DNA from 4 places in the Streptomyces sp. NPDC059256 genome. Region 4 is predicted to be linked to each of the others. Evidence: riboswitches for the same ligand, from Rfam matches in the RefSeq annotation. Region 4 holds a riboswitch; each other region holds the start of a gene.
The links. Region 4 has a riboswitch for cobalamin ahead of ACFXJL_RS28510 (prenyltransferase/squalene oxidase repeat-containing protein). Riboswitches for the same ligand answer to the same signal wherever they lie in the genome.
Positions count from the first base shown of each region.

Region 1: another riboswitch for cobalamin. It lies ahead of cobN (cobaltochelatase subunit CobN); the one in region 4 lies ahead of ACFXJL_RS28510 (prenyltransferase/squalene oxidase repeat-containing protein).
Region 2: another riboswitch for cobalamin. It lies ahead of ACFXJL_RS32255 (hypothetical protein); the one in region 4 lies ahead of ACFXJL_RS28510 (prenyltransferase/squalene oxidase repeat-containing protein).
Region 3: another riboswitch for cobalamin. It lies ahead of metE (5-methyltetrahydropteroyltriglutamate--homocysteine S-methyltransferase); the one in region 4 lies ahead of ACFXJL_RS28510 (prenyltransferase/squalene oxidase repeat-containing protein).

Region 1 covers NZ_JBHYZO010000002.1:557,706-563,309, forward strand. The annotation lists gene ACFXJL_RS06935 (precorrin-8X methylmutase) at 1-209, opposite strand, end outside; gene ACFXJL_RS06940 (cobalamin biosynthesis protein CobG) at 242-1,930, opposite strand; cobalamin riboswitch at 2,009-2,169, shown strand; gene cobN (cobaltochelatase subunit CobN) at 2,204-5,604, shown strand, end outside.
Region 2 covers NZ_JBHYZO010000029.1:19,204-24,807, reverse strand. The annotation lists gene ACFXJL_RS32260 (hypothetical protein) at 72-1,991, shown strand; cobalamin riboswitch at 2,249-2,452, shown strand; gene ACFXJL_RS32255 (hypothetical protein) at 2,491-2,880, shown strand; gene ACFXJL_RS32250 (ABC transporter substrate-binding protein) at 2,937-3,923, shown strand; gene ACFXJL_RS32245 (FecCD family ABC transporter permease) at 3,920-5,029, shown strand; gene ACFXJL_RS32240 (ABC transporter ATP-binding protein) at 5,026-5,604, shown strand, end outside.
Region 3 covers NZ_JBHYZO010000007.1:54,400-60,003, forward strand. The annotation lists gene metE (5-methyltetrahydropteroyltriglutamate--homocysteine S-methyltransferase) at 1-1,671, opposite strand, end outside; cobalamin riboswitch at 1,858-2,065, opposite strand; gene ACFXJL_RS17790 (hypothetical protein) at 2,901-3,965, shown strand; gene ACFXJL_RS17795 (peptidoglycan-binding protein) at 4,257-5,396, shown strand; gene ACFXJL_RS17800 (hypothetical protein) at 5,461-5,604, opposite strand, start outside.
Region 4 covers NZ_JBHYZO010000020.1:36,070-41,673, reverse strand. The annotation lists gene ACFXJL_RS28510 (prenyltransferase/squalene oxidase repeat-containing protein) at 1-2,442, opposite strand, end outside; cobalamin riboswitch at 2,673-2,802, opposite strand; cobalamin riboswitch at 2,864-3,009, shown strand; gene ACFXJL_RS28505 (hypothetical protein) at 3,115-4,527, shown strand; gene ACFXJL_RS28500 (hypothetical protein) at 4,730-5,578, opposite strand.

The DNA of each region.
Region 1 (5,604 bases), on a different contig from region 4:
GCGCCGGCGCGCAGGGCTGCGCGGGCCCGCGCCACGACCTGGGGCGTGTAGGAGAGGTCGCGTACGAGGTCCACCATTCCGCAGGCGTGGATCATCCGTACCGCGACCTGGCTGACATCGGCCGGCAGGCCGGTGAGGTCGGCCTCGGCGCGGATGGTGGCGAAGGACTGGCGGTAGATCGCCGGTCCGTCCTTCTCGTACTCGTACACGGTGTGGTCTTCCTCTTATGGGGACGGGGAGGTCATCGGGGGCGACGGGCGTGGGCCACGGTGTGGGCGAGGGCGGCGGCGGACGTGTCGGTGGGGACCGTGGTGCCGAGGGCGACGGGGGGTGGATCGCCGCAGACGCGGGTCACTCGGAAGCTGCCGTCGGGGGTGGCGAGGGCATCGACCCGGTCTCCCGGGGGGCGTCCGCAACGGCGTTCACAGCCGGACCAGTAGACGGGGAGTTGGGTGAACCTCCCTACTGCGGACGGGAGTTCCCATGAGACCACGGCCTCGGCCATGGCGCGGACGTCGGCAGCGGACTTGGCGCATCCGGGCGTGCCGATGCAGGCGCCCACACCGGTCCAGGGGGAGTCGGCCGTGGTGATCAGCCCGGTTGCGGCCAGTTCGTCGAGGGTGCTGCCGGCCTGGTCGCCGGGCACACCGGTGACGATCACTCCGCGCCAGGGGGTGAGGCGCAGTTCGCCGTCGGGCGCCTTCCGGGCGGCGCTGGTCAGCCGTTCCCACTGGGGGCCGGTGAGTCGGCCGAGGGGGGCGCCGATGGAGAGCGCTGCCGGGGAAGTGGCGGCGGGGGCGCTGGGACGGATGGCCTCAGATGGGCCGCTCGGGCCGCGCGGGATGCACAGGAGGGACGGGAAAGACGGGAGTGGCGGGAAGGGCGGCATGGGCGGGACGGATGAGTTGGGTGGGTCAGATGGGTCGGGAGTCTGCCGGGGGGCCGGTGGGGTGACGATTCCGTACGGGGGCGGGGTGGCGGTCTCTCGCCGGGGGTGCTGTCGGATGCCCGCCAGGGGGATGCCGGCCTTCGCGAGCCGTGCCAGGGTCCCTTCCCGCAGTCGTGCGCCGGTGTCCGGGAGGTCCCGTATCCGCCAGACCTTTGCTTCGGGTGTGAGATCCGCCGCATCCAGGAACGTTTCAGCACAGAGCAGCGCGGCCCTCGGGCCATCGTCCGAACGGGCCAGCAGCAGTACGTCATCGCTGTCCCCGATCCGCAGTCCGGCGCCACCGTCGTGGTCCGCCGCGGTCAGTCCGGCGCCACCGCCATGGTCCGCCGCGGTCAGTCCGGCGCCACCGCCATGGTCCGCCGCGGTCGGTCCGGATGTGTCGGCGGCCAGCAGGGTCACATCCGCGCGCAGGGCGTCCACGTCGCCGCGCCCGTCGTCCAGGGCGAACAGGAAACGCCCCGACAGGGCCGCCGCCCGATCGCTGGCGCAGAGCAGTTCGTCCAGCGCCCTCAACCACCGGCGTACGCCGCGCCCCGAGCCGTTTCCCCCCAGTCCGCCCAGTCCGCCCAGTCCGCCCTGCCCGGCCAGTTCGCCGAGTTCGCCGAGTTCGTCCAGCCCGGCCAGTGGCGAGGCCACGATGTTGCGCACCCGCTCATGGGTCGCGGACGGCAACAGCCCTGCGTTCCCCAGGAGCTGGGCCAACTCTCCGCCGCACTGCTCGTCGAGTCCGCGCAACTGCACATTGCCCCGAGAGGTGAGGTGCAGTTCGCCGTCGCCCAGCCGTCGGGCCGCGGTCAGCAGTGCCTCGGCCTGCGCCGGGCGCAGCACACCCCCGGGTATCCGGATCCGGGCCAGTGCGCCGTCGTCCGCCCGGTGCAGCCGCAGGGAGCCGGGGCAGGCGTCACCGCGCCCCCCGGAGGGGGTCGTACCGGTGGCGCCGGCTCGGGCCGGGCGGGGTGAGGTGGGCATGTCGGCGAGCATACCGACCAGTCATGACCGTCATTTGGGACGGTATGAGCCACGGCAGTAAGACGGTATGAACCGCACCGAATAGGCGACCCTTACTATTTCGGGGACGGGCCACCCGGTCCGGCAACGCAGAAGGCGACAGTGGAGGAAGCCCGGTGTGAACCCGGCGCGGTCCCGCCACTGTGAGCCGGCCGGACGAAGGCAGTCGTCGGGGCGGCGAGTCAGGAACTCCCGTCGCCAGACACCGCCCGGGGCGTGGACACCCCGAGGAAGGCCCGATGCCGTATGCCGCACGCACCGAAGACCCCTTCGACCGATGGACCGACCAGCCCGCCGAACTCCCCCGGCGACGCCCCCGACATCGTCCTGTTGTCGACGTCCGACACCGATCTGCTCAGTGCCCGTGCCGCGGGCGGCCCGGTCGGCTTCCGCTACGCCAACCCCTCCCGCACCGCCCTGGACGACCTGCCCGCGCTGCTCGAAGGCGCCGGGCTGGTCGTCGTACGACTGTTGGGCGGGGTCCGTGCCTGGGAGGAGGGGCTCGACCGGATTCGCGCCAGCGGTCAGCCGCTGGTGGTCCTCACCGGTGAGCAGGCGCCCGATGCGCAGTTGATGGCCGCCTCCACCGTCCCCATCGGCATCGCCGCCGAGGCCCACGCCTATCTCGCCCACGGTGGCCCGGCCAATCTGGAGCAGTTGGCGCGCTTCCTCTCCGACACCGTCCTGCTCACCGGCCACGGCTTCGACCCGCCGGCGCCCGCGCCCTCCTGGGGGCGGCTGGAGCGCACGTCCGGCAGCGAAAACGGTGCAGGGGCCGGTGCTGCGGCCGGTGCTGCGGACGGCCCCACCATCGCCGTCCTCTACTACCGCGCCCACCACATGAGCGGAAACACCGCGTTCGTGGACACCCTGTGCGGGGCGATCGAGGCGGCGGGCGGCCGGGCACTGCCGCTGTACGTGGCCTCGCTACGGGCGCCGGAGCCCGAGTTGATCGAGGAGTTGCGGGCGGCCGAGACGATCGTGACGACCGTGCTCGCCGCCGGCGGCACCCGGCCCGCCGAGGCGTCCGCCGGCGGTGACGACGAGTCCTGGGACGCGGGTGCGCTCACCTCGCTCGACGTACCGATCCTCCAGGCCCTGTGTCTCACCGGGTCGCGCGCCGACTGGGAGGAGAACGACGAGGGCGTCTCCCCGCTGGACGCGGCCAGCCAGATCGCGGTGCCCGAGTTCGACGGGCGGTTGATCACCGTGCCGTTCTCCTTCAAGGAGATCGACGCCGATGGGCTGCCGGCCTATGTCGCCGACCCGGAACGCGCCGCCAGGGTCGCGGGGATCGCCGTGCGGCACGCCAGGCTGCGCCGCATACCCGCCGCGGACAAGCGCCTCGCGCTGGTCCTGTCCGCCTATCCCACCAAGCACTCGCGCATCGGCAACGCGGTCGGCCTCGACACCCCCGCCAGTGCCGTCGCCCTGCTGCGGCGACTGCGCGCCGAGGGCTATGACTTCGGCACCGAGGACGTGCCCGGGCTGGCGTCCGGGGATGGTGACGAGCTGATCCGGGCGTTGATCAACGCGGGCGGCCACGACCGGGAGTGGCTCACCGATGAGCAGTTGGCCCGCAACCCGGTCCGCATTCCCGCAGCCGACTACCGGCGCTGGTACGCAACCCTCCCCGAGGAGTTGCGCACCGCTGTGGAGGAGCACTGGGGGCCGCCGCCCGGTGAGATGTTCGTGGACCGGTCGCGCAATCCGGAGGGCGACATCGTCCTCGCCGCCCTGCGGCACGGAAACCTGCTGGTCGTCATCCAGCCGCCGCGCGGCTTCGGCGAGAACCCCATTGCGATCTACCACGACCCCGATCTGCCGCCCTCGCACCACTATCTGGCCGCCTACCGCTGGATCGCCACCCCTGACGCCGAGGGCGGCTTCGGCGCCGATGCGATGATCCACCTCGGGAAGCACGGCAATCTGGAGTGGCTGCCCGGCAAGAACGCCGGACTGTCCGCGGCCTGTGGACCCGATGCCGCGCTCGGCGATCTGCCGCTGATCTACCCGTTCCTGGTCAACGACCCCGGTGAGGGCACCCAGGCCAAGCGTCGGGTGCACGCCACCCTGATCGACCACCTCGTACCGCCGATGGCCCGTGCCGACTCCTACGGCGACATCGCCCGCCTTGAACAGCTGTTGGACGAGTACGCGCAGATCTCGTCCATGGACCCGGCGAAGCTGCCCGCGATCCGCGCCCAGATCTGGACGCTGATCCAGGCCGCGAAGCTCGACCACGACCTCGGGCTCGCCGACCGTCCCGACGACGACGGCTTCGACGACTTCCTCCTCCACGTCGACGGCTGGCTGTGCGAGGTCAAGGACGCCCAGATCCGCGACGGACTGCACGTCCTGGGCCAGGCGCCGGCCGGTGCGGACCGGGTCAACCTGGTGCTGGCGATCCTGCGCGCCCGCCAGATCTGGGGCGGTACGACCGCGCTGCCCGGGCTGCGGGAGGCGCTGGGGCTCGATGAGTCCGCGGCGACCCGCACCACCGCCGACGAGGCCGAGGCGAAGGCCCGGGCGCTGGTGCAGGCGATGGACGACGCGGGTTGGGACCTCGCGGCCGTACCAGCCGAGCACGGTCAGCAGGTCGCCGACATCCTGCGGTTCGCGGCCGTCGAGGTCGTGCCCAGGCTGGCGGCGACCACCGACGAGATCGATCACACCGTCCGCGCGCTGAACGGCCGTTTCGTGCCCGCGGGGCCGTCGGGTTCGCCGTTGCGCGGACTGGTCAATGTGCTGCCGACCGGCCGCAACTTCTACTCCGTCGACCCGAAGGCGGTGCCGTCCCGGCTGGCCTGGGAGACCGGGCAGGCGCTCGCCGACTCGCTGCTCAACCGCTACCGCACCGACAACGGCGAGTGGCCGACATCGGTGGGACTGTCCCTGTGGGGTACGAGCGCGATGCGCACCGCGGGCGACGACATCGCCGAGGCGATGGCGCTGCTGGGCGTCCGCCCCGTCTGGGACGACGCATCGCGGCGGGTCACCGGACTGGAGGCGATCCCGCTGGCCGAACTGGGCCGGCCGCGCATCGATGTGACCCTGCGCATCTCGGGCTTCTTCCGGGACGCCTTCCCGCATGTGATCGGGCTGCTCGACGACGCCGTACGACTCGCGGCCTCGCTGGAGGAGGGCGCGGACGACAACTTCGTCCGGGCACACACCCAGGCCGACCTCGCCGAGCACGGCGACGAACGCCGCGCCACGACCCGGATCTTCGGCTCCAGGCCGGGGACGTACGGGGCGGGCCTGCTCCAGCTCATCGACTCGCGCGACTGGCGTACGGACGCCGATCTCGCGGAGGTCTACACGGTGTGGGGCGGCTACGCCTACGGCCGTGAACTGGACGGGCGTCCGGCGCGCGCCGAGATGGAGACGGCGTACAAGCGGATCGAGGTCGCCGCGAAGAACACCGACACGCGGGAGCACGACATCGCGGACTCGGACGACTACTTCCAGTACCACGGCGGCATGGTGGCGACCGTGCGCGCACTGCGGGGCACCGCCCCGGAGGCGTACATCGGTGACTCGACCCGCCCGGAGACCGTCCGGACGCGCACGCTGGTGGAGGAGACGTCCCGTGTCTTCCGGGCGCGCGTGGTCAACCCGAAGTGGATCGAGGCGATGCGACGCCA
Region 2 (5,604 bases), on a different contig from region 4:
CGGGTGAGAGCTTGCCACGTACCCGGGCTGAGGGCCTTGTCCCACCCTGAGTGGGCGCGGATCATGGCCGCGTGCAACATCGAGGGGAACTCCACGAACTGCTCCCGCGCGTCGGACTCACGGTCGTCGAGGACGTCCGCCCGGACAGCCTGTTGCCGCCGGAGGCCGGCTGGCGGATCGCGCGAGGGATCGCGGCGCCGGACGGTGCGGTCGGGAAAGCCATCGACACCAGGTGGTGGCGCCGCCTGGCAGATGCCGACGGCGAGTTCCTGGTGGCGGTCCTCGGACATCGGCTCGGCGGCAACGACTCCCGGTGGACGCGGGTCCGCCACACCGGCGGCGTTGTGCCGGGGCTGACCGGTGGCCCGGGGTTCGTGGCGCTCTCCCTCGACGGGCAGGTGCTCCTGGCGGAGGTTCCCGGCGCAGATGGTCCTCGGGTGACAGCCCTCGATCGACTACCGGAACGACTGGAGGAGGCCGCCGCGACCGCTGGGCACGAGACGGCGGTCGAGCGGGACGCGGTGTGGGCGACGGTGCCCGGCCGGCCGGCGTGGCCGCTGCACTGGGCGGAGGGGATCGGGTCCAATCCGGCCGCGCCGGACGAGCTCCTCGTCCGACTGCTGGATGTGGAGGTGGGCTTCTTGCACGGCTGCGACCGGCCCGCCGTCTTCGACGCCGCCCTCGCGCACCCCGATCCACAGATGCGCTCAAGACTCGTGGACACCTTCGGGCCCCGGCTCACGTCCGATCAGTGGGTACGCCTGGTCCGCGCCGAATCGTCGCCGACCCGGCGCGTGCTCTGGACCGAGCGCGCCTGCGCCTGGGGCGTCGCACTTGCCGCTGACCTGTACGACGACCTCCTCAACGGCCCGTGCCGCGCCGAGGCCGCCGAACTTCCCGGGCTCCCCGTGCACCACCTCCCCCGCCTCGCGGCCGACGCCGATCCCCGGGTGCGGTCGGCTGCCTGCGCCCGGTGGGAAGAGCTCGCCGCTCCGCTGCGGACACGGCTACTGGCCGACTCCGACCATTCGGTGCGTACGGCGGCGCTCCTCGCCCACCACCATGACGTCCCCATGCCTCACGAGGTCCTGGCCGGGCTGCCGGCGCCCCGGCGTGCGCTCGAACGGTGTCGTCTCGTAACCGAGTTGGAGGCGGAGCTGGTCCGGGACGGGGACGCGGAGGTACGCCGAGCGCTGGCCGCCAACCCCCGGCTCAGCGCGCACGGTGTCGCCCTCCTGGCGGAGGACCGAGACGACGGCGTCCGCTCGGCGGTGGCGCTGCGGCCCGACCTCAACGAGGAGCAACGTGCCGCGGTGCGCTACGACTTCGACCTGGCGTCGATGTCGAAGACTCTGCCCTGGGTCAAGGGCCTGCACGGTGACGCCGATGCGATGCGCCGCCTCGCCATGTCGTCCCATCCGCTCATCCGCCGAAGCGTGGCCCGGGCCCGGCATCTTCCAGCGGACGTCGTGGAGCGTCTGGCGCGGGACGAGGACAAGACGGTCCGCCTGTTCCTCGCCGAATCGTGCGATGACGCGCCGGCCGAGCTGCTGCTGGAGGTCTGGCGCTGGTGGGACGGCAGCTTCAGTCACCCTGACCGCCCCCGCGGCCACCCCAACTTCCCCCGTACTGGCCTGCTGCGCTACGTCGGCGACCCCGATGGACGGATGCGCCGTCTGGCGCTGGACGATCCGGAGTCCACGCCTGCCGACGTCGCACATCTCGCTCGCGACCCCGAGGCCGAGGTGCGCCACCGCGCGGCCGAGGACACCCGGCTGTCACCGGCTGACGCGGTGAGGTTTCTGAACGACCCGGCGGCTCACGTCCGCGGGGCCGCCCTGCGCAATCCACGGCTGCCTGCCCGCGTCCTCGCCGCGCTGCTGCACGATCGCGACACGGCATGCGCGGCGGTCACCAATCCGGCGATTCCGGTCCCTGTCCTGCATCGCATCCTGGCCACGGTCGCGGCAGCCGTGGCGGCCCGAAGCTGATCAGCATCAGACCACCGGGCAGCCGTGGCGGTCTGACCCTGAGCTCCGGCAGACCGCTGCCCCGGTGGATCGAGTTGGCCCACCGCAGAGGCTTTCGCCCGGGCAGGCGCTGGAGGATGCCATCGCGCAGATGTGTGCCGGTTCCGCGCGCCCCTCTCACCGGGAAGGCGGACAGCCGCCCCGGCCACCTGTCGGGTTGGTGGATTGCGCCACCCGACCGAGGCTTCGCCGTGTGACCTGCGCTGCAACTGCGGCCCAGGCATACGATCCGGCCGCGCCGTCTGTCATGATGACGCCGAAAGGCGACGGCGGATCGAGGAAACCGGTGTGAATCCGGTGCGGTCCCGCCACTGTGATCGGCGAGCGAACCCCAAACAGACCACTGCCCCTACGCGGGTGGGAAGGCTGGGGCGAGCGTTGACCCGAGAGCCAGGAGACTCACGCGGTCGCCTCCTCGACAGACTGGGGCGGATCTCCCCAGAGGGGAGTGTGAGTCGGGATGCCCGAAGGGCAACGTTCCGGGGCTCCGGCGCCGTGCCGGGTCGTCGTGTGCCGGGACTGCTGCTGCGGCAGCGCGAAGGTGACCGGTATCGATCACGCGGCGCAGGTCGCCGCGCTGAGCCGGGACCTTCCGGTACGGATCTCCGAGTGTCTGGACGTCTGCGACCAGGCGAATGTGGTCGTCGTCCAGCCCTCGGCTGCGGGACGCGCCGCCGGTGCCCGTCCTGTCTGGCTCGGCCTCGTCAACGACCCCGCCGCGACCGACGACATCGTCGACTGGGTGCGCGCGGGCGGCCCCGGAGAGGCCCCGCTGCCGGAGATCCTCGGCCTGTACGCCTTCACCCCGCCACGGCGGGTCCGTGACGCGTCGTCCGCCGACCCCCGCTGAACCCTGCCAACCGACCGCGGCGCAACGGCGTCCGCGGTGAGAGGACCGACCACACCATGGCGAAACGCTCCCTGTCCCTGCTGGCCGCTGCCGCTTTCCTGGTGGCGGGCTGCGGCGGTGGCACATCAACCGACCGGGACGATCCCGCCGCCTCGGGATCCGCAACCGAGGGCTTCCCCGTCACCGTGACCAACTGCGGGGTGAAGACGACGTACGAGCGTCCGCCGCAGCGCGCGGTGACGCTGAACCAGCACGCCACCGAAGTGCTCCTCGCTCTCGGTCTGGAGAAGTCGATGGTGGGCACCGCCTATCTCGACGACAAGATCCTCCCCGAGTACCAGGACGCCTATCGGGGGATCAAGGTGCTCTCGAAGGAGTACCCGTCCTTCGAGGTGCTGCTGAACGCCGAACCGGACTTCGCCTACGCCGGGTTCGCGAGCACCTTCGACGAGAAGGAGGGCCGCAGCAGGGCCGCTCTCGCCAAAGCGGGCGTCGACTCCTATCTGAATGTGGAGGAGTGCCCGACGGGACCGGTGACGATGGCGATGATCGGCGAGGAACTACGCGGCATCGGGAAGATATTCGGGGTTCCGGAGCGTGCGGAACGCGAGGTCAAGAAGGCCGAGGCGGCACTCGGTGCGGTCGACAAGAAGCTCGGCGGTGTCGATGCGCTCAAGGTGTTCGTATACGACAGCGGGGACAAGACGGCGTTCACCGCGGGTGGCGCGGGCGTCGGCAACGAGATGATCAAGGAGGCGGGCGGGGCCAACATCTTCGCCGATCTGGACAAGCAGTTCGGTGATGTCTCGTTCGAGCAGGTCGCCGAACGGGCCCCCGAGGTCGTCGTGATCTACGACTACGGGGACCAACCCCTTGCGGCCAAGAAGAAGTTCCTGCTGTCGCACCCGGCGCTCCAGGACGTGCCCGCCATCAAGAACAAGCGGTTCGCGGTACTCCCGTTGTCCTCGACCGTGCTCGGGGTGCGGGTACCGGCGGGTGTGGACTCGTTGGCCCGTCAGCTGCACCCGGACCGCTTCCGGTGACGGGCGCGCCCCGGGCCCTGGGTGACGTTGCCTCGGCTGTCACCAAGGCTCCCGGGCCGACCGCCACCGCCGCGGTGGGCGGCCGGGGCCGACCTCCGTACGGACTGGTGCTGGCCGTGCTGGCGCTGCTGGTGCTCCTCGCCGCGACCGCGGGGATCGCCGTCGGGTCCATCAGCGTTCCCACCGGGCAGGTCTGGTCGATCGTCCTGCACCATGTGCATCCTGGGCTCGCTGACGTCACCTGGACCCCGGTCCGCGAGACGATCGTGCTGGATGTGCGGCTACCCCGGGTCCTGTTGGCCGGGGTGGTCGGCGCCGGTCTCGCCGTCTCCGGCATGGCTCTCCAGGCACTGGTCCGCAATCCGCTGGCCGATCCGATGCTGCTCGGGGTGTCCTCGGGTGCGTCGGTCGGCGCGGTGTCGGTACTGGTCCTCAACATCACTGTGTTCGGGCTCGTGACCCTGCCGGTTGCGGCGTTCGCCGGGGCGCTCGCAGCGCTGGTCGCGGTGTACTTCCTGGCCAGGTCGGGGGGTCGGATGACCACGATCCGGCTGGTGCTGGCGGGGGTCGCGATGGCGGAGGTGCTCTCCGCGCTGGCGAGTTTCCTGATCGTCACCTCCAATGACCCGCACAAGACCCAGTCGGCTCTGCGGTGGATGCTCGGCGGACTTGCAGGCACCACCTGGTCGATGGTGTGGCTACCGGCCGTGGTGGTGCTCGCCGGTACGGCGGTGCTGCTCGGGGTGACCCGTCCGCTGAACCTGCTGCTGGCCGGTGAGGAGGCGGCGACTGCGCTGGGATTGGATGTGCACCGGTTCCGTGCCGCGCTGTTCGTACTGGTGGCGCTGATGATCGGCACCATCGTGGCAGTCAGCGGGCAGATCGGCTTCGTCGGGCTGATCATGCCGCACGTGGTGCGGCTGCTGGTGGGCGCCGACCACCGCCGTGCGCTGCCCGCAGCGGCGCTGCTGGGCGCGGCGTTCCTCATCATGGCGGATCTGGCCGCCCGGACCCTGATGAGTCCGGAGGAGGTCCCCGTCGGCATCCTCACCGCGCTCGTCGGCGGACCGTTCTTCCTCTGGCTGATGCGACGGAGGACCTCATGACGGCACCGCTGACGAACGACCAGGGCCCGCGGCCCGGCCTGCTCGACCTCCAGGAGGTATCGGTGGTCATGGGTGACCGGGCGCTGGTGGACGGAGTCTCGCTGTGCGTGGCACCTGGGGAGATGGTCGGGCTCGCGGGTCCCAACGGTGCGGGCAAGTCGACCCTGTTGCGCACGGTGTACCGGACACTGCGTCCCACCTCGGGCCGGGTCCTCCTGGACGGCGACGATGTGTGGGCGCTGCCCGGCAAACGGTTGGCGCGGCGACTCGCCGCCGTCCTCCAGGAGAGCGCCGGGGACTTCGAGCTGTCCGTGTACGACGTGGTCGCGATGGGCCGGACCCCGCACAAGCGGGCGTTCGCGGGTGATGACGCCGACGACCGGGCGATCGTCACGGACGCGCTGGAGCGCCTCGATGTGGCACCGCTGGCCCCGGTGCCGTTCGACCGGCTCTCCGGAGGGGAGAAACAACGGGTGCTGATCGCCCGCGCCCTCGCCCAGCACACCGGGACGATGGTGCTGGACGAACCGACGAACCATCTGGATCTGCGCCATCAGTTGGATGTGCTGCGGCTG
Region 3 (5,604 bases), on a different contig from region 4:
GGACTGGGCGTAGGAGGTCCAGCGGACCGTCATCGGTTCGGGACGGGAGATGTCTCCAGCCAGGACGGGCGGCCGGACGTAGCGGGTGCCGTAGGACTGGACCCAGCCCTGTTGGGTGGCGAGGTAGCCGGTGAGCTGCTCGGCGAAGTACTGGACCATGTCGTTGCGTTCGGCCTCGCCGTGGACGAGGACGTCGATGCCGGCCTTCTCCTGGAAGGCGAGGACGTCGCGGATCTCGTCCTTGATGCGCTCTTCGTAGCCGGCGATGTCGATGCGCCCGGCGCGCAGATCAGCACGGGCGGTGCGCAGTTCATTGGTCTGGGGGAACGATCCGATGGTGGTGGTCGGCAGCAGGGGCAGCTGAAGGTGTGCGCGCTGCGCGACGGTTCGTTCGGCGTAGGGCTGGGAGCGGCGGCCGTCAGTGTCGGTGATGGCGGCGGTACGGGCGCGGACTGCGGGGCTGTGGGTGAGGGCGGAGTTGGTGCGGGAGGCGAGATCGGCCCGGTTGGCGGCGAGTTCGGTGGCGATGGCGTCGGTACCCTGGGCGAGTCCCTTGGCGAGGGTGACGATCTCGGTGCTCTTCTGTCGGGCGAAGGCGAGCCAGCGAACGATCTGCGGGTCGATGTCACCTTCCGCGTCGGCGTCCAGTGGGACGTGGAGCAGGGAGCAGGAGGCTGCCACGTCGACCTGGTCCGCGAGGCCGAGGAGGGTGCCGAGGGTGGCGAGGGACTTCTCGTAGTCGTTGATCCAGATGTTACGGCCGTTGACCACTCCGGCGATCAGGCGCTTGCCGCGGAGTCCGCCGGCGGCGGCGAGGTCGTCGAGGTTGCCCGCGGCCCGCTCGGTGAAGTCGAGTGCGAGGCCGTCGACGGGCGCCTTGGCGAGGACTGAGAGTGCCTGCCCGAGGCGGTCGAAGTAGGAGGCGACCAGGAGCTTGGGCCGGTCGGTGAGCGCGCCGAGATCACGGTAGGCGCGGGCGGCAGCGTTCAGGTCGGCCGGGGTGCGGTCCTGGACGAGGGCGGGTTCGTCGAGTTGCACCCATTCCGCGCCGGCCGCACGCAGGTCGGCGAGGACCTCCGCGTAGACGGGCAGCAGCCGGTCCAGCAGGGTCAGCGGTTCGAAGTCGGTTGCGACCCCGGGCGCGGGCTTGGCCAGGAGGAGGTAGGTGATGGGTCCGACGAGGACAGGTCGGGCGTTGAGGCCGAGTGCCTGGGCTTCCTTCAACTCGGCCACCTGCTTGGTGGAGTCGGCCGTGAAGACGGTGTCGGGTCCGAGTTCGGGGACCAGGTAGTGGTAGTTGGTGTCGAACCACTTGGTCATTTCCAGTGGTGCAAGGTCCTGGGTGCCGCGTGCCATGGCGAAGTAGCCGTCGAGTGCGTCCGCCGTGACGGCCTCACGGTGGCGGGCGGGGATCGCACCGACCATGACGCTGGTGTCCAGCACATGGTCGTAGTAGGAGAAGTCACCGGTCGGTACTTCGTGGATGCCGGCGTCGGACAACTGCTGCCAGTTCTCCCGACGAAGACCAGCCGCTGTTTCCCGGAGGGCGTCTGCGGTGACACGGCCCTTCCAGTAGCCCTCGATGGCCTTTTTCAGTTCCCGATGGGCCCCCTGGCGGGGGTAGCCGTACACGGTGGCTCGTGCTGCCGCGGCTGCGGACTGCGCTGTCACAGAACTCTCCTTCGCGAGATGTCTCCTGCAGTCCCGGGACGGGACGAGAACGCGAAGGGGTGACAGATCCGGCGGACCAAAGGTGCGCACTGGGCGCGGTCGTCCACCTGATATGTACTCCCCCAGACTACGTCTGAGGGTGCCCCCAACCCGCCCACGAGGTCACCGGGATACCGCGTACGAATGGGTCGTGCGCGGACAGCGGGCAGGTCTTCGGACTCGCGGGCACGCCTGCCGGTCTCCCGGCGGGCACCTACTGGCCGTCGCTTCCCAGAACCGTTGCCCGGATCCAGTGCGTATGACGGCGGTCGTTCCCACTCACCGCTGCGGGGCAGTCCCGGATTCCCACCGGGTTCCCTCTTACGACGCGCCTACCTGGAGGGCAGAGCGAACCAGCTGCACCCGCCACCCTAGAGGGATCGGTCAGCGTCGGACAGTAGTGCCCATATTCCGGACGGTGATATGAGACACGGATGGAGCAGGGTGGAAACGGCCCGACGTGTCCGGAGCCGTACGCCAGCTCGCTCCCCCTGTTCCCCGCGTGGCCACCACCACCCGCACAACAAGTCAAAACGACAACCATTCGATCGGACGGATCAGCCGAAGTGTTCCCGCCGGATGAGCTCTTCCCCCGGGGCCCGGGTCCACCGCTTGGCACAGGGATCGAGGCACAACGGCCCGCAGGGTCCCAGTGCCTTCGCATCGCCGTGTGCGACCTCGGTGCGCTGCTGGGGTCAGGCGCCACCGTCCGCCAGGCCATCAACGGATTCCACCGTGCAGAGGGTGAAGCAAAGTTGACGAAGTGGCACTGGTCCCGGGTGGGCGGAATCGCTGTCTGCGCTGGAATCGCAAGAAGGCTGGTGACGAGATCGATCGCCTGTTTCGACAGCGCGGGGCGGAACTGTTGGACGACATCCTGAGGACGCTGGGCAAACTGACTCCTTGTCGCAGATTCACCAACTCTCGCCGATTTCCCCTTGCGTGGCGACCGGAACCACTGGCGCAAGTTCCAGGGCCGAGAGGCGAATCACCCTCGCCTATGGGAAACTGGGCGTAGGAGGTTGCGGTGATTCCATCGCGAGTGAACTGAACTCCGCCACCACGAACTTCCCTGCTCAGCCAATGATGGTTGGTCGCTGCTCAGTCAGTGGTGGTGGGAACGATCGCGTCTCCATCGTCTGCACGATCTTCCCCTGCGCCCCGTCTTCCTTCGAGACGGGAGGACTCATATGTCTCTGTTCACCGGCGCCTACGCGAATCCGCTTGCATCGACCGCCCAACCAGCGATGCAGTCGGTCCTGAATGCCACTCGACAGACGCTGTCACTCGCGGGGGCTCCCAACGTCAACAATATGGCCCTGATCGTCGTTGCGCTCACGGGGTTCAAAGGCACACTCAATCACCCCTGGGCGGCCCTCCGAGAGCAGGAAGAGCACTACTCGGGCAGCCTGCTGAAGATCGCCGCGATGTATGCGGCATTCGACCTGCGAGCGAGTGCCGACCAAGTGGCATCCTCCGGCAGCGGCCTGAGCACCTGGCCCCAGATCGACGCAGCTCTCAAAGCACAGTTCAATCCGGAGATCACTGCCCACACGCCTTCGCTGATCAACGGCTCCACCCTGCTGAAGCCTGAGGACAAGAGCAGGAAGCCCGACTACTCGGCTGTTCTCACCCTCGGCACGGGTCCGGACTTCACCGTGGACTTCACCCAGACACAGAAGGACGCGTTCGAAAACATGATGGCGATCCAGGACAACCCTGGCGCCACGACGACGATCCATGGTCTGGGATACCCGTACCTCAACGGCAAGATCGCCGATGACGGGTTCTTCGACGGAACGTCCAAGGGGATGTGGCTGGCCGGCGACTACGCCCAGATTTGGCGGGCCGCGCGCATTCCCTGCATCAACGACCTGGACACCGCTCAGGGCACCACGCTATGGCATCTGGCGAAGTTGATGACCCTGCTGGCAGACGACAAGCTCGTTGGATCTCTGAGCAGTGGGGAAATGAAGGGCCTGATGGCGCGGGCCGGAAACTTCTTCCACCAGACCACCCCACCGATCTGGCCCACGGACGGACGCTTCATCGCCAGCCACGGAAAGGTAGGCATAGGACCACTGAAATCCAACAAAAAGGTCTTCTCGGAGGCTCTCATTGTCCGTGACACTCTGCGCGAGCTGGAGTTTGTTGTCATTTGGCAGAATGTGATTCAAGACGGGCAAACGCAGAGGAAGTTGTTTGAACCGGTCGCGACGATGGCAGAAGCCGTGATGAATTCCTTCGTGCCCTGACAGTGACTTCCGAAGGATGCGGTTCCGGAACTGCTGGTGGTTGATCCGCCCAGTATCCTGCGCCAGGCTCACAGGCAGGCAGAGGGCTATTCGGTGTGAGTCGGTCCCATGACTGAGAACATGACTGAGGAGAAGGCCCAGCTCGGTGTCCCAGCACCACGCTGTGACGAACGTCGAATCGCCCGGACAGACGATTCCACGTCACCGAGAGATGGGATACAGGGAGGAATCGTGACGCCAACGACCCACGTGTTCTTGGGAAAGAACTGCGACGGAGGTGTCAGTCCGGCGATGCAACTCAGGCTGGGGGCCGCCGAAGCAGGTCTGACTGCCATCTACAGCGTTTCTGGGTTTCCCGGCACGATCACCGAGTGGGCGGGGCTCCGCCAGAACCACGGCGCGGCACATCCAGGTGGCCAGCACACGACCGGGGACGCAGTTGATGTCAACTACGAGTCCAACCCGTACATCGTTGTCCGCACACCCACCTTGGCCGGCGAGGTCGTCTACGGCGGCGAGGCGCCATCCACATCAGCCCCGCCCGCCTCCGCCTTGCGGATGATGCGACTACGCGCAACGGTGGTGTTCGACCGGGCCGTGGCGTTCCTCACGAGTTCGTCTTCGGTGGCGAGCATAGGCGCCAGGGCTCCTGGAGAGCCGACCACAAGTGTCTTCCAGCGTTTCGGTGTCGCGTCGAACGCGTTGAGCCGCTACCTGCAACTCGTGTTCAAGCCCACCGTACCGTCGACGTTCGTTCCACCGCCGCGCCTCATCCGCACTCCGGTCGCCCATGCGTCTACTGCCTCCAAGGCGACCCTCCTCGCAGGGATTTCCGCAGCGGAACGATGGCCGGACACCGTGGCTGCCTCGAACATCTCCGCCGCCCTGTCCGACCCGGCCTTCGCAGCGAACCATCCCGGCTGGAGCACCGACGTCGAGTTCTGGTTCACTCAGATCCTCCGCGACTACGAGGTGGCCCGTATCCCCCTGCAGTTCGGTCCTGTGGCACTGGCACCGACCAGCACACGGAATCCAGCGAACGGCTTTCTCGACCTCCGGCACGAATTGGTGCTCGCCCTGGCGAGCGACCCACCCTTGCCGACTATGCGCTGGGGCGTCTGCGACTTCGGCTCCGCCGAAAGCGGCGACGTCATGCACTTCGACCTGGCAGCCCGCCTACCCTCAGGTTCGGCCGGCCCCATACCGCCGGATGCTCGTATCGACGTCTACACCACCACGGGCATCCAACAAGCCCTCGGATCACTGGGCTTCGACGCCGGCACCATCAACGGCGTTCCAGGCCCCCAGACCGCAACCGCCATCAATGCCTTCCGCGCCAGCCGCACCCCGCCGATGCCAGTCGGCGGCATCGACCAGAATCTGCGCGACGCAATCGTTGTGGCTCTGACGCAGGCGGCCATTCCGTCATAGTTCGGTGCCGGCCGGGCCCGGCGACGGCACGTTCTCGGGATAGTTCAAGGCAACGGATCACCATTCAGTCGGCGGCTTCGCCCAGCTCTCGATCGACCCGGCCGGCCCCGCGGTTCCCTTCTCCCGCTGGTTCCTGGGCCAGGACGTACTCCTGCGCGGCGACAGCACGGCCCTTCTGGTCCGCGGCCGGACGGCAGAGGCATTCGCC
Region 4 (5,604 bases):
GCTCGTACCGGTCAGATCACGGATGAGTACGCCGAAGGAGATGCCGGTGGTGCCTCCGACGGCTTGGGTCGAGGCCCGCAGGTCGGAGCCGCGCTGGCCTTCTTTCGCGACATCGAACCCGCCATCGGCGTTCTGTTGGGCTGCCAGGAACTTCCGTGCCTTGGCGATCTGCCGACCGTACTTCGACGAGTCCAGCGACAGCCCCTGGACGGCCAGTGCCGCCGAGTTCACCGAGTTCCCCGCGGCGCCGGGGAAGCCTCCGTCACCGAGTTGCCTGGTGGCGATCCAGGCGAGTGCCTTGCCGACGCTCGCGTCCGCCGGGGCGTCGCCGACGAGCGCCAGGGCCATGGCGGCGATGGCCGTGGAATCGACATCGGAGTCACCGGTCGCGGGGACCAGACTGGGAAAGGCGCCGGACGGGTGCTGAAGGCCCTTGAGATAGGTCACCGGCTCGGCCGCGGCGTCCTTCTCTCCGGCCCGGATCTGTGCGATGACCGCCAAGGAGTGGGCGAACACGGACGGGGCGTAGGTGTAGGCGCCCTTGGCGGCGCAGCTGCGGTCCGGGGCGGTGCTCGGCGCCGGGCACACGGCTTTCGCGAGACCCGCGATCAGGTCCTGGCCGCCGAAGTCTCGCGGATCGCGCCCGACGGCCTGGGCGAGCACGGCGGTCTTGCCGATGGATCCGCCCCCGGCGTACTTGGTGCCGATCCTGGTCCAGTCGTGCACGGTGCGGCCTTCGCCGTCCTTGCCGCCAAGGTCGAGGAAGTCCACGATCCCCCGCAGCTTGCCGTTGTTGAGGCCGGTCGCGGCGAGTGCGTAGGCGCCGTCGATGGTGAGGCCGAAGTCCGCTCGGGTCGATCCGCCGCCGATGCCGTAGTACCGGCCCTGCCGGAGGTTCGTCGCGCTGGTGAGGTAGGCGACGCCTCTCTTCAGGTCCGGGCCGTCCCCGCTTCCGGAGCCCGGGGGAGTGGGCACCGGTGCTGTGGGAGTGGGAGTGGGAGTGGGAGTGGGAGTGGGAGTGGGAGTGGGAGTGGGTGGTGTGGTCGGTTCGGGCTTCTTCGTGGTGAGGTCCGCGAGGCTCGTGTCCTTGCCCGCGAGGGTGGCGATCGCGGTCGCGTACACGACCGATTCGGTGGCGCCCTCCTCGAATCCGAAGCCGCCGTCGGGGAGTTGCTGCCGGGACAGCCAGGAGACCGCGGCGTCCGCACGCACCCGGTCGCCGAGGGCCCGCAGCGCCTGGGACGCGTACGCCGTGGCGATCACACTGCCCGTGGTGGCGCCCGTGTAGCCAGGGAAGGAGCCGTTGGAGAACTGAGCCCTGCCCAGGTAGTCGCGGGCCTTGGTCACTGCCGTGCGCTGATCGCCCGCTTTGTGGAGCGCGAGGACGGCGAGACCCGTGGTGGCGGGGTCGCCGTCACAGTTCTCACCGGGGCCGATCAGGATGCTGCTGACACTGCCGTTCCGGCACTGGAGCCGAGCCAGCCTGGCCACCGTGTCCACCGGGGGCCGGACGCCGCCACGCAACAGCGCCAGCACCCCGAGTGCCTGTCCATCGGTGTACGCCGCGTTGCGGAAGTCGCCCTTGGCGGTGCAGCCGGGTGTGTGGGTGCCGGACTCCGGGCCGCTCACACAGACGTTGTCCACCAGATCGGCGAGCAGGTCGTGCCCGCCGAAGTCACGGGGGTCTGCCTCCGCCACCGCTGCGACCAGGGCGAGGCGAGCAGCTGCCGTTGCGTCCGGCGGCTCGCTCCGACCCGCCGCATAGGCGTAGGCATCGGTGGCGGATCCCAGGAAGGCGATCGTCCTGTCCAGGGTGGCACTCTTGCCGTCCGCAGCGGCGAGGGCGAAGGCGGCCTCGGTGGTGAGGAAGTGGTTGGGCGTTTCGGAGCCGTCGTCCACCACTCGCTCACCGTCCGTCAGCTTCCCCCGCACCCAGGCGGCGGCCTTGGCGATCTTCACCTCGGCCGGTGGCACGTTGGGCACCTCGGGATCGGGCCCGGGAGTGCCACCTCCCGCTCGCACTTCGTCAGGGGTGAACGTCGGTCGCCCCGTGCTGCCACCGATGTCCGTGCCGCCGAAGACCCAGGCGTCCACGTCCCCCGGCCGGGGCCTGCGGTCCATCGCCCCGTACTGGCTGTACGACCAGTCGTCGTCACCCGGTGCGGCGACCCAGTAGGACCAGTACGCGGTCGCCTGTGGCGTGAGGACGCAGTCCTCCACGGCCGGAGTCGGGTACTGCGTACCGGAGTTGAAGGATCCGTGGCCGATGCGACAGATGAACGCCGGACCGTCGTGGCCGGTTCCGGCCGTACTGAAACCAGCCTCGTGCAGCAATTCGTAGCCGGTGGTGGGAGTGGCATCGCAGCCCCGTTCCACCGCGCCGCCGAACGGCCCGAAGTCCACGGCGACCACGGCACCGGCACTCGCGGTGCACTGCGCCATCGGGTCGGCCGCGACCGGGGGAGCGTTGACGAAGGCGACACCGGTGCCGCCGAGAAGAAACACGGCCGACAACAGCGCCACCAGCGCTGTCCGCCTTCTCCGTCCGACTCTGCCCACCACGGCTCCTCACATCAGCCGTGCGACGGCCGTGGTTGAGGGGCCGCTCCCCGAGTCATCGCAGGCGGGAAGCGCCGGTCGACCACGCCGTAGTCCGCGACGGCGCTTCTCGCTGAAAAACTGTTGCTCCAGGCATTCCGACTCGCCCGGCTCCGGCCGGGCCTACGGTTGCGGGTCAGCGCCGGATTTCGACCGGCTTTCCCTGAAGTGCAGTGCGTATCAGCCGGATTGGAACATGCAGATAAAGACAGCGTCAAGGTGACCTGAATCGCAAGTGGGTGATTCCCGGCCACCGTCGTGGCCGATCTGGTGCACTCGCCACCGCTCGGGTAGCGTCCAGGGCTGCCACATGGGGGAATCCGGTGTGAACCCGGAGCTGACGCGCAGCGGTGTGGGACGGCAAGGACCGTTCCGAGCCCGAATGCCCATGCGGTGCAGCAGCGCTCGAAGCCGTACCACGCGATTGGACGACGGCCCGAACTCGCCTCGGCCGCACGGGTTTTCCGCGGTCCTGTGCGCCCGGCGCCGGCGTCCCTGTCACCACAGGAGCAGGCCATGCACCGTCCCTCGACCTCCCGCCGCCTCACCTTGGCGGTGCCCGTAGCCATCGGGCTCATCGCCCTGACCGTGCCGCTCGCGGCGGCTACCTCCACACCGGCCCAGATCGCCACCTCCAAGACCAACGGCGTCGCCTACCTCAAGTCCCTCCAGGCGGCGGACGGTTCGTACGCGGGCTCCGGACTCTCCAACGAGTGGGCCTTCAGCGCCTTCGCCGCGGCCGGTACCGCGGTTGTGGACGTGACACCCGGTGGTGATGTGACGAAGAACGCCCGAACCGTCTATCGGAACCTGCTGACCACGGCCGGTTGGCCCGCGGCCTCACCCGTCGTCACCGACTACGAGCGGGGCACGCTGAACGCCTACGCGGCGGGCATCGACCCCGCCCGGGTGTCCGCCTCCCGCAATCTGATCGCCGATGTCTACGGCTACTGGCAAACCGCCGAAGCCGGCTACTTCGGCCCCTCGGCCAACTACAACGGCACCGTCTTCGCCGCGCTCGCGCTCGCCGGTGCGAAGACCCAGACCGGTGCTCAACGCGTGCCCCAAGCGCTCCTGGACAAGGTGACCACCCGCATCCGGGCCAACCAACACAACGACGGCGGCTGGGACTACCAGAAGGCCGAGGGCAACCCCACCCGTCTCAGCGCAGCCAGCGATGTCGATATGACCGGCGCCTCGATGGCGGCCCTGTGCGCGTCCGGAGTCCCCAACACGGACACGGACATCGTCCAGGCCAGAACCTTCCTCAAGAACAAACTGGTCCCCGCGACCGGCGCGTTCAACGCGATGTACGGGATCAACACCAACTCCAACGGATGGGCGGTCGCCGGGCTCAACGCCTGTGGCATCAACGCCCAGACGGGCGACTTCCTCACCTCCATGGGCAAGACCCCCATCGACTTCCTCATCGCCCAGCAGTACAACCCGGCCGGCGGCTTCAAGTACAAGCCCAGCGACACCGGGCCCTCCGCCTACGCCTCCATCGACGCACTCCGTGCCGTCGCGGGCGGCGGTTTCACCACCGCTCCGCCCACCCCCGTCACTCCCGGCGCGCCGCAGTGGGTCGCAGAGAGCGCCTTCACCCCCGGCACCGCCACCGAACTCGCCCTCACCGTGGACGACGGCGCAGGCGGTCTCAAGGTCTGTTCGGTCGCCTTCACCCCCACCGCAGGTACGAGCACTCTCTCAGACGTGCTGAACGCGGCGGCCTCGGCCGCCACACCGCCCGGTTGCGTGACCTCCGTGACCCCGGCGTCGGGCTCCGGCACCATCACCGCCATCAACGGCAAGTCCAACAGCGGTTCCAACACCTGGAAGGTCAGCGTCGACGGCTCTGCCTTCGCCTCTGCCACCCGGGGCAAGGTGGTCAACATCGGGGACACCATCGCCCTGCGCTGGGGAGCCTGAGCCAGGCCGGGCGAGCGGCGCCCCAGCCGCCCGACCCTCCCCGTACCCGTACCCCTACCCGTCTCCGTAGACGGAGTGTGGCGGCACTCGGACGCCCGGCGGCGATGTCAGCCTCCGGGTCCCGGACCGTCGGGAGACAGAGCTAGGCCCGTGTGCGACCGAAGCGGTTCGTCGGTCACACACGGGCCTTGCGCCGCGGCGGTCAGCGGCAGACATCGGTCAACCAGGCGGCACGCGCGAGATCGAGACCGCCGCGCCAGGCGGCGAGCGGAAGAGTGATGTCCGAGCGCGGAGCACCGCGCAGCCGGCGATGGGCGGCGTGCACCTCGGCTCGCGACACGAACCGGTCGAAGGAGGGCGGGAGCAGTGGGTTGGTCAGGACCCCGAGTTCTGCCAACCCGATCAGCACGCCGTAGCGCCGGTACTTGTCCGTGCGCACCAGCAGACCGGCCCTGGCGACGGCCTTCTCCAACTGCCCCGGCGTCGTGCCCTGCGGCTGTTCCGCCACGAGCGCGAGCAGCGCGCGCAACACGTCGACGTCCCTGTCGGTCGCCTCAGGCAGCCCATGGGTCGCTGCGGCCTCCAGATCGGGGAGGAAGTGCACCGGGACCTCGTTCCAGGACCATCCGCAGGCGATGCGCACCAGCGTCTCGGTGACGTCGATGTGCTCGATCTCGTCGAGTCCGCAGTCGGGGACGGTGCCCTTCTCGATCGGTGCCCCGGCGAGATGGCGAGCCCACGCGTACGAGATCAGGATCTGTCTGCCGCGCGGTGAACTTCCACCGATACCGGCGACGAAGGCCGAGAGCACTGCGTCGGGATGCAGTACCTGGGCTGCTCGGACCGCGCGATCAACGATTTCACCGGCCGTCCACTCCTCCTTCGCCGCGATGGGCCAGCCGAATTGATGCGCCTGTGCCAGATCGTCCTCGCCCGGTGGCAGAGCGGATCCGGTCGCGATGCCGTTGCGATTGAAGCGGTAGCCCGTGCAGCGCATGAGGAGCAGCAACTCGTCACCTTGTGGAACGTGTCTCGATATACCCGACGCCATGGCAGCAGAATATCCGGCTCATGGTT